2 regions of the Azoarcus sp. KH32C genome follow, and region 1 is predicted to be linked to the other one. Evidence: riboswitches for the same ligand, from Rfam matches in the RefSeq annotation. Region 1 holds a riboswitch; the other holds the start of a gene.

What was found. Region 1 has a riboswitch for cobalamin ahead of cbpA (modified peptide precursor CbpA). Riboswitches for the same ligand answer to the same signal wherever they lie in the genome.
Region 2: linked by a shared signal. The riboswitch ahead of cobD (threonine-phosphate decarboxylase CobD) and the one ahead of cbpA (modified peptide precursor CbpA) in region 1 are both predicted to bind cobalamin.

What each region holds. Positions count from the first base shown of each region.
Region 1 is NC_020516.1:4,601,890-4,609,722, reverse strand. It holds gene AZKH_RS20730 (thioredoxin family protein) at 40-381, shown strand; gene AZKH_RS20725 (hypothetical protein) at 378-1,073, shown strand; gene AZKH_RS20720 (HDOD domain-containing protein) at 1,156-2,025, shown strand; gene cbpB (peptide-modifying radical SAM enzyme CbpB) at 2,036-3,445, opposite strand; gene cbpA (modified peptide precursor CbpA) at 3,445-3,606, opposite strand; cobalamin riboswitch at 3,700-3,929, opposite strand; gene AZKH_RS20710 (heavy metal-binding domain-containing protein) at 3,976-4,296, opposite strand; gene AZKH_RS20705 (SDR family oxidoreductase) at 4,326-5,060, opposite strand; gene gcvA (transcriptional regulator GcvA) at 5,057-6,040, opposite strand; gene AZKH_RS20695 (acetyl-CoA hydrolase/transferase family protein) at 6,323-7,833, shown strand, end outside.
Region 2 is NC_020548.1:216,564-224,396, reverse strand. It holds gene AZKH_RS23855 (DMT family transporter) at 1-151, shown strand, start outside; gene AZKH_RS23850 (hypothetical protein) at 184-459, shown strand; gene cobD (threonine-phosphate decarboxylase CobD) at 679-1,665, opposite strand; cobalamin riboswitch at 1,787-1,996, opposite strand; gene AZKH_RS23840 (GlxA family transcriptional regulator) at 2,023-3,078, opposite strand; gene purU (formyltetrahydrofolate deformylase) at 3,272-4,144, shown strand; gene AZKH_RS23830 (methylenetetrahydrofolate reductase) at 4,192-5,043, shown strand; gene AZKH_RS27490 (HAMP domain-containing protein) at 5,123-5,587, shown strand; gene AZKH_RS27485 (hypothetical protein) at 5,664-5,978, shown strand; gene AZKH_RS23820 (response regulator) at 5,941-6,456, shown strand; gene AZKH_RS27065 (hypothetical protein) at 6,843-7,682, shown strand; gene AZKH_RS23815 (UvrD-helicase domain-containing protein) at 7,690-7,833, shown strand, end outside.

The sequences.
Region 1 (7,833 bases):
GCAGATTCGGGGGCGAACCCAAGGAAACGAGGCAGGAAAGTGATTGAATCGAAGAGCCCGCGCGGATATGCGGGAACCCAGCCCTCGCGCGCCGAGATCGATGCGCTCGACGGGCTGGCGGTGATCGACTTTGGCACCGACTGGTGCGGCATCTGCCGCGGTGCGCGGCCGGCGATCGAGGACGCGCTCGCGGATCATCCGGAGGTGCGCCACATCCGCGTCGAGGACGGTCCGGGGCGGGCGCTTGGCCGCTCGTTCCGCGTCAAGCTTTGGCCGACGCTGATCTTCCTGCGGCAAGGCCGAGAGATCGAACGCGTCGTACGACCGGGCGGACGCTCCGACGTCGCCGCGGCGCTCGCACGCCTGGAAGCGGCGGCATGACGCGGACCGATTTCCGCGTCCTGGACGATGCCGGACTCACTCTGCAGGCGGTCTTCGACGTGGCTGAGCTCCCCGCCGACATCCGCGACAAGCTACGCAGCCGCTTCGACCCCGAGGCGCGCTACCCCCAACTGATCCTTGTCGGCCACGCCGGCCGCAGGATGTGGGAGCACGTCAGGGCGACCCGCGGCGACTCCCTCGATCCGGTCGACGACTACAGCGTCGCCGCCGTCGAGCGATGGTTCGCCGAGGCCTGCCCTGGCCGCGACAAGCGCCTGATCTATCCCGGCGACACTGTGATCGACCTGCTGGCGCTGGGCCGGCTCGCCGGCTGGCACCACCCGTCGCCCTTCATGATCGGCATCCAGCAGGACTGGGGCACCTGGTTCGCCTACCGCGTCGTGATGCTCGCCGATACCGACCTCGCCCCGTCGCCCGCGCTGACGGCCCCATCGCCCTGTGCAAGCTGCTCCGACCGCGCCTGCGTCTCGGCCTGCCCGGCCGGCGCCGTGTCACCCGACGGATTCTCGCTCGACAAGTGCGTCGCCTATCGCCGCCAGCCGTCCTCGGCATGCCGGGAGACCTGTCTGGCGCGTGTCGCCTGTCCGGTCGGCGCCCGTCACCGTTATGATGAAGACCAGCTTCGCCACACCTACACACTTTCGTTGCAGGCGATCGAGCGGTATTGCTGACCGGTTGCGATCCCTTCGAACGCGAAACGCCAAACCGGCATAGAATGCCGGACGCTTTACCCGATGCCTCGCAGATACCGACATGAATGCCGCACTGAGTGACGACAAGACCGGACAGGCACTGAACACCCAGCGTTTCCAGATGCTGGAGGACATTGCGAAGGAACTGTCCGGGGACCTGATCTTCCCGACCCACTTCGACATCACGCTGCGCCTGCGCGACCTGTTGCGCGACAGCGACGCCTCGGTCCAGCAGATTTCCGCCGCCGTCAGCGTCGAACCGCTCATTTCGAGCAAGTTGATCAGCGTCGCCAACTCCGCCCTCTATGACCGCGGTGGTCCTCCGGTGCGCGACGTGAAGGGCGCGATTCAGCGGCTCGGCATGAGGGTCGTGCGCTCCACCGCGTTTGGCGTCGCGATGAAGCAGTTGCTGCTCGCCAAGGAGGTCGCCGACTTCGGCGACCTCAGCCAACGGCTATGGCAGCATTCGATCGGCAGCGCTGCGGCCTGCACCGTCATCGCGCGTCATTTCAAGCGCTTCAAGGAAGATGAGGCGATGCTGGCGGGGCTCGTCCACGACCTCGGCGCGAGCTATATGCTCTATCGCGCCTCGCAGTACGACGAGTTGCGCGCGCGTCCGGAAACCGCGCGCTACCTGATCTGGAAGTGGCACGAGAGCATCGGCGAGTCGCTGCTGCATGCGCTCGGTCTGCCGGAGGAGATCGCGGCCGCGTCCCGCGACCACGACCATCCGCGGCCGATTCCGGAAGCGCCCCGCACGCTGGCCGATGTCGTCTTCGTCGGCAACCTGATGGCCGGCGGCCATTTCGAATGGCTCAACAAGGACTTCGACGCCGCTGACGTCAAGAAGGCCGAACTCGGCGAGCCCTACGCTTCGATGCAGGACGAAGTGACCGCCTGCACCAAGGAGCTGCAGGCGGTCTTCGGCTGATTGCGCCCGGCTACAGCGCCAGATCGAACACCGTCTCGACGCCGTCGTCCCAGCCGTCCCACAGGAAGTCGTTCGCCTTGCCGTCCGCGATGAGGCGGAAGGCGTAGCGCGTCTGTTCCTCATAGAAGCCGCAGAAGGCGCCGACCTTGTCCATGCCGCCGTTCATCTCGTGCGCCTCGGCCGGACAGGGCGAACCGCAGAAATGGCGGATCGTGCAGGTGTCGCACGGCGCGAAGCGGTCCACGTTGCGTTCGGTGACGGTGCGGAAGGCCGGCGTCTGCAGCACGTCCTCGATGCGGTCGGTGAAGAGGTTGCCGCCACGGAAGTGATCCAGGCCGATGAACTCGCTGCACGGGAAGAGCCCGCCGTCCGGCGCCAGCGCGAAGAAGGCCCGACCGCCGCCGCAGGGCGAGATGTCGCACATCAGCCGGCGCGCGGTCGGCGCGAGGATCGCGAGCAGGATGTTGGCGAAGTTCGCGACCACCATCTTGCGGCCGGTTTCCCGGTAGAGCTCGTGCGTGCGCTCGATCGCCGCGATGAAGCTCTTCGCCAGCGCGTCGTCGTCCGGTCGCACCGTGCGCGCACCGGGCAGCGTGCAGCGCACGGCATTCAACATGCAGGTCGGCACGCCGCGGGCGTGGAAAAGCTCCACGAGCGGCACGAGCTGGTCGAGATTCTTCTCGGTACAGGTCGCGATCACGCTCCACGACGCATAGCCCTGCAGCGCGTCCATCGCGCGCAGCACCTTGTCGTGCACGCTGCTGCCGCTGAAGGTCAGCCGTGTCGCGTCGGTCGTCTGCGCGAGCGGGCCGTCGAGCGACAGGCCGATGCTGACGTTGCGCTCGGCGAGGAAGCGGATCGCCTTGTCGTCGAGCAGCGTCGCGTTGGTCTGCACGCCGAAGACGTAATCGTCCTTGAACTGGTCGATCGCCTCGAAAAGCGCCGACTGGTTCATCAGCGGCTCGGCGCCGTGGAAGATGATGCGCGGCTTGCGATCCGCGGGCATCACGGTCGCGAAGTAGTCCTTCAGGCGCGCGAGCGCATCGACGAGGCGGTCGGTGGCCATATGCTGGCCCGAGCGGCGCATGCCTTCGGGGATGTAGCAGTAGGTGCAGTTGAGGTTGCAGCGCTCGGTCGGATTTACGTACACGGCCGAAGGCTTCAGCTCGAAGCGCAGCGCGTGCAGTTCGCGTGCGAAGTCGTTGGCGCGTTCGCGGTAGCTGCGAAGCAGCTCGCCGTCGCCGAGGCTCGCGGCGAGCTGATCCTTGCGCACGAGCGCCCAGAAGGCGGTCGCCGGATCGGTCACCGCCATATAGTCGGCGTGACCGATGTCCAGCGGCACGAGACTCGGGCCGCAGCCCGAGTTCGCGTAGCGGCCCGCGGAGGGCGCCAGGGGTTTCTCGATGACTGCGGCGCTCATCACTTTGCCTTGCGATCCATCAGGATGTAGTGCGACAGGCCCACGCCGTCGGCTTCGCAGCGGCGGCGGGTGGCGATGATCGCGGGCTTGGCGGTGTCGGCGGCGGATTGGGCGGCCTGGGCGGCGGCGGGGACGGCTTGGGGGGCGATGGTCTTGCTCATGTGAATCTCCTCGTTTGCAATCGCAGAAAAACAAAAAGGGCTCCGCCGCCATGCTTCCAGCATGGACAGCGGAACCCTTGCCATGGGTCCGGCACATTTTTCGTTCGAGGCAGCAGGTCTTCTGGCTCCCGGATCAGCCGGTCCGTCGCGCCTTCCCGACAGAGTGGTCCCCGTCAGTGGCCGGATGCGCGAATTCGCGTCATCCCTGCGACAGCCGTCCCCGGTTACAGCGGCGGGCCCGCCACGGAATCGAGCAGAGCTCTCACCGTGTTCCGACGATCGCAGGTAAGGCGATCGTCATTGCTGCTTCGATGGCGATTGTCGTGGCTGACGACAGATGCGTCAAGACCACAAATGCGACATGGACGTTCACTCCAGCGTCACAGCGGTGCCGCTGACGGCGACCATCAGCATCCCGTTGGTCTCGCCCAGCACCTCGTAGTCGATGTCGATCGCAACGACCGCGTTGGCGCCGAGCTTGCCCGCGGCATCCGCGAGTTCGGCAAAGGCGGTCTCGCGCGCGGAGCGCAGCGTCTTCTCGTAGGCACCCGCGCGTCCGCCGACGAAATCGCGCACCGCGGCGAACATGTCCTTGAGGAAGTTCGCCCCGATGATCGCTTCGCCGGTGACGACGCCGTGGTAGCTGCGGATTCGTCGGCCTTCGACGGTCGGGGTGGTGGTCATCAGCATGGCGAGTCTCCGTGGTCTTGATCGGAAGTCTAGGTGCCCAGTTCGCGCAGGTCGGCGACGGGATGCTCGCCGAACTGGATGCCGAGCAGGTAGTCGACGACGCGGCGCGCGCAGTCTTCGGGCCTCTGTAGCGCGCCGTCGCGTTTCAGGGCCTCGAAGCGGGCACGCAGCGGGAAGTCGTCTTGGGGTATCGCTCGGATTTCCGCCTGCATCGCGGTGTCGATGACGCCCGGCGCGAGACTGCAGATCCGTATGCCGGGGCTGCGGTCGAGCGCGACCGCGCGGGCGTGTTGGTCGAGTGCGGCTTTCGATGCGCAATACACGCTCCAGCCCGCGTAGGCGCTGCGCGCGGCGCCGCTCGAGATGTGCATGATGCGCCGTTCGATGGCGGCCGGGCTGGCGGCGACGACCGCCGCGGCGAGCATCAGGGGGGCTGCGACGTTCAGCGACACCGCGCGGGCGATGTCGGCGACGTCGTGTGCCGCGAGCGCGCCGGTCGGCCGCAGCGTGCCGGCGTTGTTGACGAGCAGGACCTCGTCGCTGTCGGTGAGAAATTCGCGCAGCCGTCCGGTGGCGAGCCAGGCGGCGAAGGCCGTGCTGTCGGCGAGGTCGACTTCCACCTGGACGCATCGGGCGCCGTAGCGTTGTGCGAGGACGGGGTTTGCGCTGCGCGCCAGGGCAAGGACAGGAATGTCGCGCGCGAGCAGTTCGTCGGCGATGGCTGCGCCGAGGCCGCGGCTGTGGCCGGTGACGATGGCCTTCATCGATCGGATTCTCCGGAGGGGTGGGGCGGGGCGGCGGCTTCGGCGGCGAGCCAGGAGCGGAAGGCCGTGACGGCCGCCTGCCGCGCGATCGCCTCGTGCATGACGAGATAATAGGCGAAGGGCGAGGGCAACGATACGTCGAAGGGGATCACGAGGCTGCCCGCGGCGACCCGCGTTTCGACCAGCGGCCGCGGCGCGAGGGCGACGCCGTGCCCCGCCAGCGCGGCTTCCAGCGACAGCGCCGCGTTCGCGAAGCGCAGGCCGCGCTGCGGGTCGACGCCGACGGTTCCGGCTCGCGCCAGCCACTGCGTCCAGCCCGCATTGACCTGTCCGCGGCTGCCCTCGTCGAGCGTCTCGTCGTGGATCAGCACGTGGCGGGCGAGATCGGCCGGCCGCCGCAAGGGCGTCCCGTCGGTGATCAGCGCGGGAGCGCAGACCGGCACGTAGTCGGGCGAGAACAGCCGGTCGACGACGTAGCCGGCGTAGTCGCCGCGACCATAGAGAATCGCGACTTCGCTGCGGCCGGCGCGCAGGTCGGCATCGAGGCGCTTGAGCATCGCGGCCTCGCCGCGGCGGTCGACGGTATCCGGCGTGCTCGACAGGCGTAGCGCCACTTCCGGATGCCGATGCGTGAAATCGGGCAGGCGCGGCAGCAGCCAGTGCCCGGCGAAGGATGGGGGCGCGGTGACGGTGAGCTGGCGGTCTGCCGGTGCCTGCCGTGCACCTTCGATTGCCGCGGCGAGGCAGTCGAAGCCTTCGCGGATCTTCGGCAGCATGTTTCGGCCCTGCTCGGTCAGCGCCAGCGCGCGCGTCATGCGGTGGAAGAGGGGGACGCCCAGCTCGACTTCGAGCGCCTTGATCTGCTGGCTGACGGCAGCCGGCGTCACGCACAGTTCGGCGGCGGCTTTCTTGAAGCTCAGGTGGCGTGCGGCGGCCTCGAAGGTGCGCAGCAGCGGAAGGTGGGGGAGGCGGTAACGCATGGCCTCATGATTAAGCAGGGCTAATTCGTTGGATCATAAATCGTCGTTTGTCGCTCCGTAAAGCCCCGAATAGACTGCGCAGCGCATCCGATACGGGTGCCGGCGGCCTCCTCCCTCCTGTCGCCGCCGGGGTCTTCGATCGATCGGAGTGCGCGTCATCGGCCTGCCGGTGGCGCGCAGTTTCCGATTTCCCGGATGCAGCATCCATGTCTCCTGCACGTTGGTGTCGTGCTATTGCGCCCGCGCCAGCGGGCGTCTTTTTGTCGTGAGGTCGTGCTTTCCATGAGCAGAGAAAACCGCATCCATTGCGCCGCGCTTCGCAACCGGGTCATGTCGGCCGAGGAGGCCGCGGCTCTGATCCCCTCCGGCGTCAATGTCGGCATGAGCGGCTTCACCGGCGCGGGCTACCCGAAGGCCGTGCCGTCCGCGCTCGCCAAGCGCATCATGGACGCCAACGTGAATGGCAAGCATTTCAAGATCGGCGTATGGACGGGCGCATCGACCGCTCCCGAGCTCGACGGCGCGCTTGCGATGGTCGATGGCATCGAGATGCGGCTGCCCTACCAGTCCGACCCGACCTGCCGCAAGCGCATCAACGCCGGCGAGATGGAGTACATCGACATCCACCTGTCGCATGTCGCGCAGTTCGTGTGGTCTGGCTTCCTGGGCAAGCTCGACATCGCAGTGGTCGAGGTCGCCGGCATCCTGGAGGACGGGCGGCTGATACCCTCGTCATCGGTCGGCAACAACAAGACCTGGCTGGATCAGGCCGACCGCATCATCCTCGAGGTGAATTCCTGGCAGAGCGCCCACCTCGAAGGGATGCACGACATCTATTACGGCACGCAGCTGCCGCCGCACCGCAAGCCGATCCCGATCGTGACGCCGGCCGACCGCATCGGCGAGCCATACCTGCGCTGCGATCTCGACAAGGTCATCGCGATCGTCGAGACCCATAGCCCGGACCGCAATTCGGCGTTCTCGGCGCCCGACGAGAACTCGCGCCTGATCGCCGGCCACATCCTCGAATTCTTCCAGCACGAAGTTCGCAAGGGCCGCCTGCCGAAGGACCTGCTGCCGCTGCAGTCCGGCGTCGGCAATATCGCGAACGCGGTGATGGCCGGCCTCAACGACGGTCCGTTCGAGAACATGACGGCCTACACCGAGGTGCTGCAGGACGGCATGCTCGACATGGTCCGCTCGGGCAAGCTCGCCTGCGCGTCGGCGACCGCGTTCTCGCTCAGCAACGACGCGCTCGCGCGGCTCAATGCCGACCTCGGTCGTTACCGCGAGCGCATCATCCTGCGCCCGCAGGAGATCAGCAATCACCCCGAAGTGATCCGCCGCCTCGGCGTGATCGCGATGAACGGCATGATCGAAGCCGACATCTACGGCAACGTCAATTCGACGCACGTGATGGGCAGCAAGATCATGAACGGCATCGGCGGCTCGGGCGACTTTGCGCGCAACGCCTACCTGTCGATCTTCATGACGCCCTCGCAGGCAAAGAACGGCGCCGTGTCGTGCATTGTGCCGATGGCCTCGCATGTGGATCACACCGAGCACGACGTGCAGGTCATCGTCACCGAGCAAGGCCTCGCCGACCTGCGTGGCCTGTCGCCGAAGCAGCGTGCGCGCGTCGTGATCGAGAACTGCGCGCATCCCGACTTCCGCCCTGCGCTGCGCGACTACTACAAGCGGGCGCTCGAGCGCTCGCCCGGACGGCAGACGCCCCACCTGCTCGAGGAAGTGTTTGACTGGCATCTGCGCGCACTGCGCGGCGAGCCGATGTA
Region 2 (7,833 bases), on a different replicon from region 1:
CTACGGCGCTTTCGCGGTGGTCTTCCTGGCCGTCTTCACCCTGCAGTTTCCGGCCTGGAACTTCCTGGTCGGCCTCGCCCTGGTCGTGGGCGGCGCCTTCCTGATGTACACGGAAAAGAGCGACGTGCTCGAAGTCGTGCGCGCCCTGTGAATACGCAAGGACTCGAAGCGAGGAGATGACAGATGGCAAGGGTTCACATCAAAGGCTACATCCTGCAACTCATCGCCCAGACCGAGGGGATCTGGGACAACGAGATCGCGACCGCGGTATGTGCGGAATACGGCAAGGACGGCCCCTATTGGCACGGGTCAATACGCGTCATCCTCACCGACCTCTATTCAGGAGGCTTGGTCAAGAGCCTCGATGAGCGTTTCGACGCATACAGCGACAAGATGCGTTTCCGCTTCGCCCTGAGCGATTTCGGCCGCCAGCGAATGGCCGACACAGGCTTGCTTTGAACCTATTCAACCGCAGGACAAGGAGACGGACCATGTCGCAATTCTGGGGGTATCCGGGAGCGGACACGCTCGCATTGATCGTCATTTTCGCGTTGAGTCTGGTGCCGCTCTACCATGCGCGCACGTTCGTGACGAAGATCTAGCCAACATCAGTCGGGTCCGCGAGGCGATGCCCTCTCTGAAGGGCGTCGCCTCAAGACGGGCTCATGTTCGACCTGCTTACCGCCATTCCGAAATTGCCACGGCGAGGCGCTGCCAGTCGATCTCGTTGGCCGGCAGCCCGAATCGAACCAGCGGCTGAGGATCGTAATGGCGGACGAGAATGGCCCGTTCGGCAAAGTGCTTGACCAGCGAATGGGCCCGGTCGGTCGTGACCGTGGCGAACAGCGGCGTTCCGGCGACCTGGCCGAGCGGCGCCAGGAGTTGCTGCAGGCGCCGCCCCTCGGCCAAAAGCGTCTCTCGCGTCTCTGCCTGCCACTTGCGATCGGCAAGCGCCTGCTTGGTGACCTCACGGGACGGCCCGGCGACGGCCCAGGGGCCGATGATCTCGCGTAGCCGGACAAGGATTTCCCGCGCGGCGAATGCGAAACCCACCCGCGCGCCGGCCAGGCCGAAGAATTTCCCCGGAGAACGCAGCACGATCAGGTTGGGTGCCTCCGCACTGCCGGCCAGGGCGGCAACGCTATCCGCGGGCAGAGGGTCGGCGAAAGCCTCATCCACCACCAGCCAGCCGCCCCGACCTTGGAGCTCCTTGGCTGCGCCCAGGATGGCGGGGCGCGGATGCGACCCGGCGGTCGGGTTGTTCGGATTGCATAAGACGACAACCGGAGTTTCGGCTTCGAGCGCTTGCGCCAGATCGGCATATGCCATGTGCCGGACCTCGTGCCCGGCCTTCGTCCAGGCCTGGGGATGCTCGTTGTAGAGCGGTCCCAAGACGGCCACCGAGGCCCGCGGGAAGAGAGAGGGCAGCGTCTGGATGGCGGCCTGCGACCCCGGCACAGGCAGCAGGCGCGCGCTGCCGTAATACGTTGCTGCGGCGGCTTCGAGACCGTCATCCTCTTCCGGCAGGCGCTGCCAACAGGCCGGCGACAAGCTCGGCACCGGCCAGCCGCGCGGGTTGATGCCGGTCGAAAGGTCGAGCCATTCCGCGGGAGGAATGCCGTATTGAAGGGACGCGGCAATGACGCGGCCACCGTGGTAAAGCATGGAGAGCTCCGGTAAACAGCGAAACGGTGTACGGAGGGGAAAGGTCTTGCAGGTCGGAAGAATGGCGGTGGACAGACGGACCGGGTGCCAGTCATCAGATGCATTCCCGTTACCCCGGGGAATCGCAACAATTCATCTGGGCCGGTCTTCTGGCTTGCCCTCAGTCTTCTCCGGCCGCCTTCCCGTGCATTGCACAGTGGCTTGAGGCGGAGTCGTCAGGCTTACAGCAGCGGGGGCTGCGCCGGAATGTCTTGTCGTCCAAGAGTCACCGGCTTCCCGTTTCACCCGCTCCACGACCGTGGAGGCAGGCACCCATCATCAAAGTATATCCACCGCCAAAGTCGTTTGGGAAGCGTTTCAGGGACGCCTACGGCCGACTTGCGAAGGTGACATGCCGAAGAACTCGCGGTAGCAGCGACTGAAATGGGGGGCGCTCGTGAAGCCGCAGGCGATCGCAACGGTGGTAATCGGCTCGTTGGTCTGCTGCAGCAGGCGCCGTGCGCGAGTGAGGCGGGTTTCGAGGTAGTAGCGTGACGGCGTCGTGTTCATGTAGCGCTGGAACAGACGATCGATCTGGCGCCGCGAGGTCTTTGCGTGGAGCGCCAGATCGTCAATGCTCAAGGGCTCCTCGATATTGCTCTTCATCAGCTGCAGCACGTTTTGAAGCACATCGGGAAAGGTCGGGTTATCCACCAGGGTCGGCATCGGACTGTCAGGCAGATCGTCGAGCGTCCGGTCGCAGGAGAGGATCTCCTCGATGCCACGCACCATCTCCTCGCCGTGGTGATGCCGGATCACCGCGAGCATCATGCCCAGGGCGCTGTTGGCCCCGGCGGACGAGATGCGATCGCGGTCGATCACGAATGGATTCGGCAGGAGCCTGACCTGCGGGCGCAGCTCCTCGAGGCCGGCGCGGCTGTCCGGATGCACGGTGCAGGAATAGCCGTCCAACAGGCCTGCGTGTGCAAGCAGGTAGCTGCCGTTCCACAGGCTGCCCAGGATCACCCGGCGCCTCGCCACCTCGCGCAGCTTTTCGAGGACCGGACGTCCGGGTTCCAGCTTCGAGCGGAAGCCGCCGCAGATGATCAGGATGTCGAGATCGTTGGCGTCCAGCGCGGGCAGGGCTCCATCGACCGAAATGTTGATGCCCAGGTCACTGCGCACCGTGGCCCCCTCCAGGGCGTACGTTTCGAAGCGATAGAGCGGCTTGTGGCTGACCAGGTTGGCCGTCACGATCGCGTCGACGGCGCCGGTGAAGGCCATCATCGAAAAATGTTCGAGCAGCACGAACGCGATCCGGCGACAGATGGGCGGGTGCGCATCGTCGGACAATTGGCCCTGCAAGTAGGCCTGATTGCTATGTCGTAAGCCGCTGTCGAAGCTGCGCGGGGCTTGGCGCGCTTTGTCACCCATATCCGTCTCCAATTGTCTGCTTGTGCCTGGGCCGCCAAAAAATATACAGCAGATTTTCGGATCTCCCCCTGCGCGATCCGCCGCGACGACGGATGTCGTGCGCTGGCTGCAGACTGTCCCAATCAGGCAAGCGACGATCAGCCGGAAGATTAGATTCTTCTGTGGTGGATTCAGGAGACACGCAATGTCAGTCATGACGGAAGGCAAGAACATCTACGTACTCAAAGCGAGCTGCAAGGGCGTGATCGGCACGGTCTCGCGCATTTCGACTTTTCTCGCCGAGCGCCACTGCTACATCATGGAGATGGCCCAGTTCGACGACATCCTGACCGGGCGCTTCTTCGTGCGGACGGTGTTTTCGACGACCCCCGAGCGCACACCGTCATTCGACGAGCTCAAGCGCGTCTTCGGCGAGGAACTGCCGCAGGCCGAAGAGGACTTCGAATGGGAAATGCACGACACCCTGGCGCGCCCGAAGGTGCTGCTGATGGTGTCGAAGTTCGACCATTGCCTGGACGATCTGCTGTACCGGCATCGCACCGGCGAGCTGAAGATGGACGTGCCGGCGATCGTGTCGAACCATCCCGATCTGCGCCCGCTCGCTGAGTGGCACGGCATCCCCTTTCATCACCTGCCGGTGACCCCGGAGACGAAGGCCTCGCAGGAAGCCCGCCTGATGGAGATCGCCGCCGAGACCGGCACCGACCTCATCGTGCTCGCCCGCTACATGCAGGTGCTGTCGGAAGATCTGTGCCGCAAGCTCTCGGGCCGTGCCATCAACATCCACCACTCCTTCCTGCCCGGCTTCAAGGGCGCCAAGCCGTACCACCAGGCGCACGAGCGCGGCGTGAAACTGATCGGCGCCACCGCCCACTACGTGACCTCCGATCTCGACGAGGGGCCGATCATCGAGCAGGCCGTCGAGCGCGTCGATCACACCTACCGGCCCGAGCACCTCGTCGCCGTCGGGCGCGACACCGAATGCCTCGCCCTCGCGCGTGCCGTCAAATACCACATCGAGCACCGCGTCTTCCTCGCCGGCAACAAGACCGTCGTGTTTCGCTGAACGGGGCTAGGATCGCAACGTGCCTCCAACCACACAGAGAACCCGGAATGAGCGCAGATTATCCTTTCAGCGTTGAAATCTTTCCGGCGCAGACTTCTGAGGGCCGGCTACGCCTCGCGGACACCGTCCGACGGCTCGTCGCGCAAGGCCCCGAATTCATTTCCGTGACCTACGGCGCCGGAGGCTGCACGCGCGAGGCATCGCTTGCAGCCTTGCAGCTTGTTCGCGCGGCCGGGGGCGTCGCCGTGCCGCACATTTCCGCCGCGGGAGCGAGTCGCGACGACATCCGCTCCCTGCTGGCCGAGTACGAAGCGCTCGACGTACACCGCCTCGTCGTGCTTCGAGGCGACCCGTCGTCGGGCTTGCCCGGCCGCGGCGCGTTCCCGCACGCCGTCGAACTGGTGCGATTCATCCGGGAAGAGACCGGATCGCGCTACCACATCGACGTCGCGGCGTATCCGGAAACCCATCCCCAGGCACGCAGCGCCGAGCATGACCTCGCATGTTTCAAGGCGAAGATCGAGGCCGGTGCGAATGCCGCGATCACGCAGTTCTTCTTCAATGCGGACGCTTACGAGGATTTCCTCGAGCGCTGCGCAAGGCAGGGCATCAACGTGCCTGTCGTACCGGGCGTCATGCCGGTGGCGAGCTTCTCGCGCCTGCTGCGCTTTTCCGACGCCCACGGCATCGAGATCCCTACGTGGATTCGTCGCCGTGTTGCGGACTTCGGCGATGACGCCGAGTCGATCCGTGCGTTCGGCGTGGATGTGGTGCGCCGCTTATGCGCGAGGTTGCTCGCGCTTGGGGCGCCGGGAATTCACTACTTCAGTCGCAACGACTGGCAGCGTATCGCCGACATCGGATCCGGGCTTCGTATTCCCGCCTCATCCCGCGTGTAGGAGTGTGACGGCTTGGCCGGCGAAGCGAAAGTGCTCGTGGTCGGACTTTCCCGACGTCTCCGGCGTGCGACTCGACGGCGTGGACTTCTTGTCGCCTTTCGAAGTCCCCGACGGGCGCTGTGCAATCACGCCGATCGATCATAGTTTCGAGCTCGTCCCCGCCGCGCCCGAAGGAGATCGAAGCCTCGCGCGCCTGGTCGTTCAAACCGACCGGGCGGGGGGCTACGCATGCCTTAGCTGGACGGGCCTGACAATCTTCCTGAGCCAGACGCTCACCATCCTGCTCATCGCCGCCGCGCTGGTCATCGTCTTCCAGCGGCTGGTGACCCGCCACCTCGAAAGCATGGCGCGTTTCGCCAGACAGCTGGGCGAAGGGCGGCTCAACGCGCCCCTGAAGCTCGCCCGTCCGCCCGCCGCGGTGCCGGACGAATTCGAGGCGGTGGTTGCCGCCCTCAACGACATGCAGCTGGCGATCCGCCAAGACATCAGCCGCCGCGAAAAGGCGCACGAGCAACTGCGATACAGCCGCGACCAGCTCAAGTAGATCGTCGACAAGCGCACGCGCGGCCTGCAGACGGCCAAGGAAGCGGCAGAGGCGGCGAATCGCGCCTGTCGATAGCATGGGCGGAACCATCGGTGTGACGAGCGCACCCGGTGAGGGGAGCCGCTTCTGGTTCGAGTTACCGCTACAGGTTTCGTCGCTGGATGCCGGCGGGACTGCATCGATCATCCCCGCGAAGCTGCCAAGCCTGAGCCTGCTCCTCGTCGATCACGTCGAAGTGAATCGTCAGGTACTGGGCGGGCTGCTCGAACATGCGGGACATTTTGTCTGCGCCGCGCCGGACGGCGCGCACGCGTTCGAAATCTGCCCGACAGCAGGGGTTCGACGCGATCCTGATGGACATCCATCCGGGGATGAGCGGCAGCGAGGTTAGCCGCCACATCCGTGGCGATGCCGGCAATCTGAATGCGCGCACCCCGATCATCGCGCTGACCGCCAGAGTCAGCCCCGAGGAAGTTCGCCACTATCTCGCGAACGGCATGAATGCCGTCGTCGCGAAACCGGTCCGAATCGAGCACCTTCTGCGGACGCTCGCCGATGCACAGGGCGTGACAGAGCCCGCCGTTCCGGCCGGTGCAGTAGATACGCGCCTTCTGACCGCCCGGGTATTCGGCAATTCGCGAGTCATGAAGCTGCTGCGCCCGCTGCGTGAGCAGGTCGCTGAAGTGCTGTCGCAAATCGCTGCGGCACTGGAGCAGGGGGATTTGTTCGAAGTGCAGGAGCTTGCGCATAAACTCGCCGGAGCTTGTGAAATGCTGGGTCTGGTGGCTAGCGGGGAGCAGTTGCGCATGTTGGAGGCGAGGGCGGGGCTGACGATCTTGGAGGGTGTCGCTCCGTGGGGGAGGAATTGAAGGAGCTGCTGTTGCGCGAACTCGATGAGGTCGGGCAGTGTGTGCAGGCGCAGAAGCCGGTCGCGAGCGAGGCGAATCGTAGCGACATGGCGTAGCGGTGTTGAGAATAACGCTATTGCCTGCCGAATTCACCAGCAAGGAACTGCGGGTCGTTGTCAACGCTGAGTAGCCAAATGAGCGTGTCGTTTGGTCGGAGTTTTACCAGACGACCTTTGCGTATAGCTCGGCCTACGGCGAGCCTCGCAACTGGCCTATGAGCTCGCGAAAGGTTCAGTTCTTAACTACCGACATCTTGCGACGGCCCGCCGTGCTCACGGCACAACCTTATTCCCCTAATCCGTCGGAGAATGTTAGTCTTGCTCACTGCATAGCCATCAGGAATACAGATGTTTGACGCGCCAAGGATGAATGAGTTTACGCAAGGGACCATCTTCTCGTGCGCTTATGCCGAAAACTATAAGGGCGGAAAGGTCTATGGGTTAGTAATCACTGCGCGGTGTGATGCAGCCCAAGAGAAGACCCCTGTGTTTACCTATGTGCCCGTAGTTCCCTTGGCAGTGTGGCTTCTCGTTGATGGCGCCTCCATAGTTCTCGATCGTGTGGAGGCCGATATTTCCAATACCCTCCGGAACTATCTAAAAGACGCCAATCTATCCCAAACACTCTTAAAGACGCATTCCGAGCAGGCTATATATGACGCGCATTTTCGGCCTCACGAAGAAGAACGAGCTCGCAAATCTCAATGCGATAAATTTCGGAAATGCATTCAGCAGATTGATGAGACTCGAGGATTTAAGGCCGACTGTTCCGACTGGGGTAGGCTTAAAAATTATTTGACTCAGAACCAAGCAAAGACGGATGCAGTTATCAAAGAATTGGCTTCTCATCGCCTCAATGGATATTATCTATTGCGAAATCTTGAAACATATTCGGATGAGAACGGTGACTATGTTGTCCTGTTAAGAGAGATTCATCACATTCCAAGTGATGTAGCAAAACTGATTGCGGGCGGGTTGCCATTTGATGTTTGGAAGGAAGCTTATAGCAACTGTGGGTCGATTTGTCCTCGGATTTTGAATGAAGATGACATGGCCCTGCCGGTGGGAAAATTAAAGTCACCTTGGATTGAACATCTTATGCAGAATTTCGCGCTCCTGTTTTCCAGGATAGGCGTGAAAGATAATGACTTTGATGACATCAAGAAATGCTTGATGAAAAAATTTTGAGGTTGAAATGAAATTTTTATATTTAGACCGGGTGGCGACTCAGGAGTTAATTTCCGAGCGGACCTTGCAGTCTGCGGAGTTTGACTTAGGGAAGCTTCTTGCGGCTTTCGTGCGTGCAGAAATATCGGCTCTGCCGCTCAGCTCCAAGGTC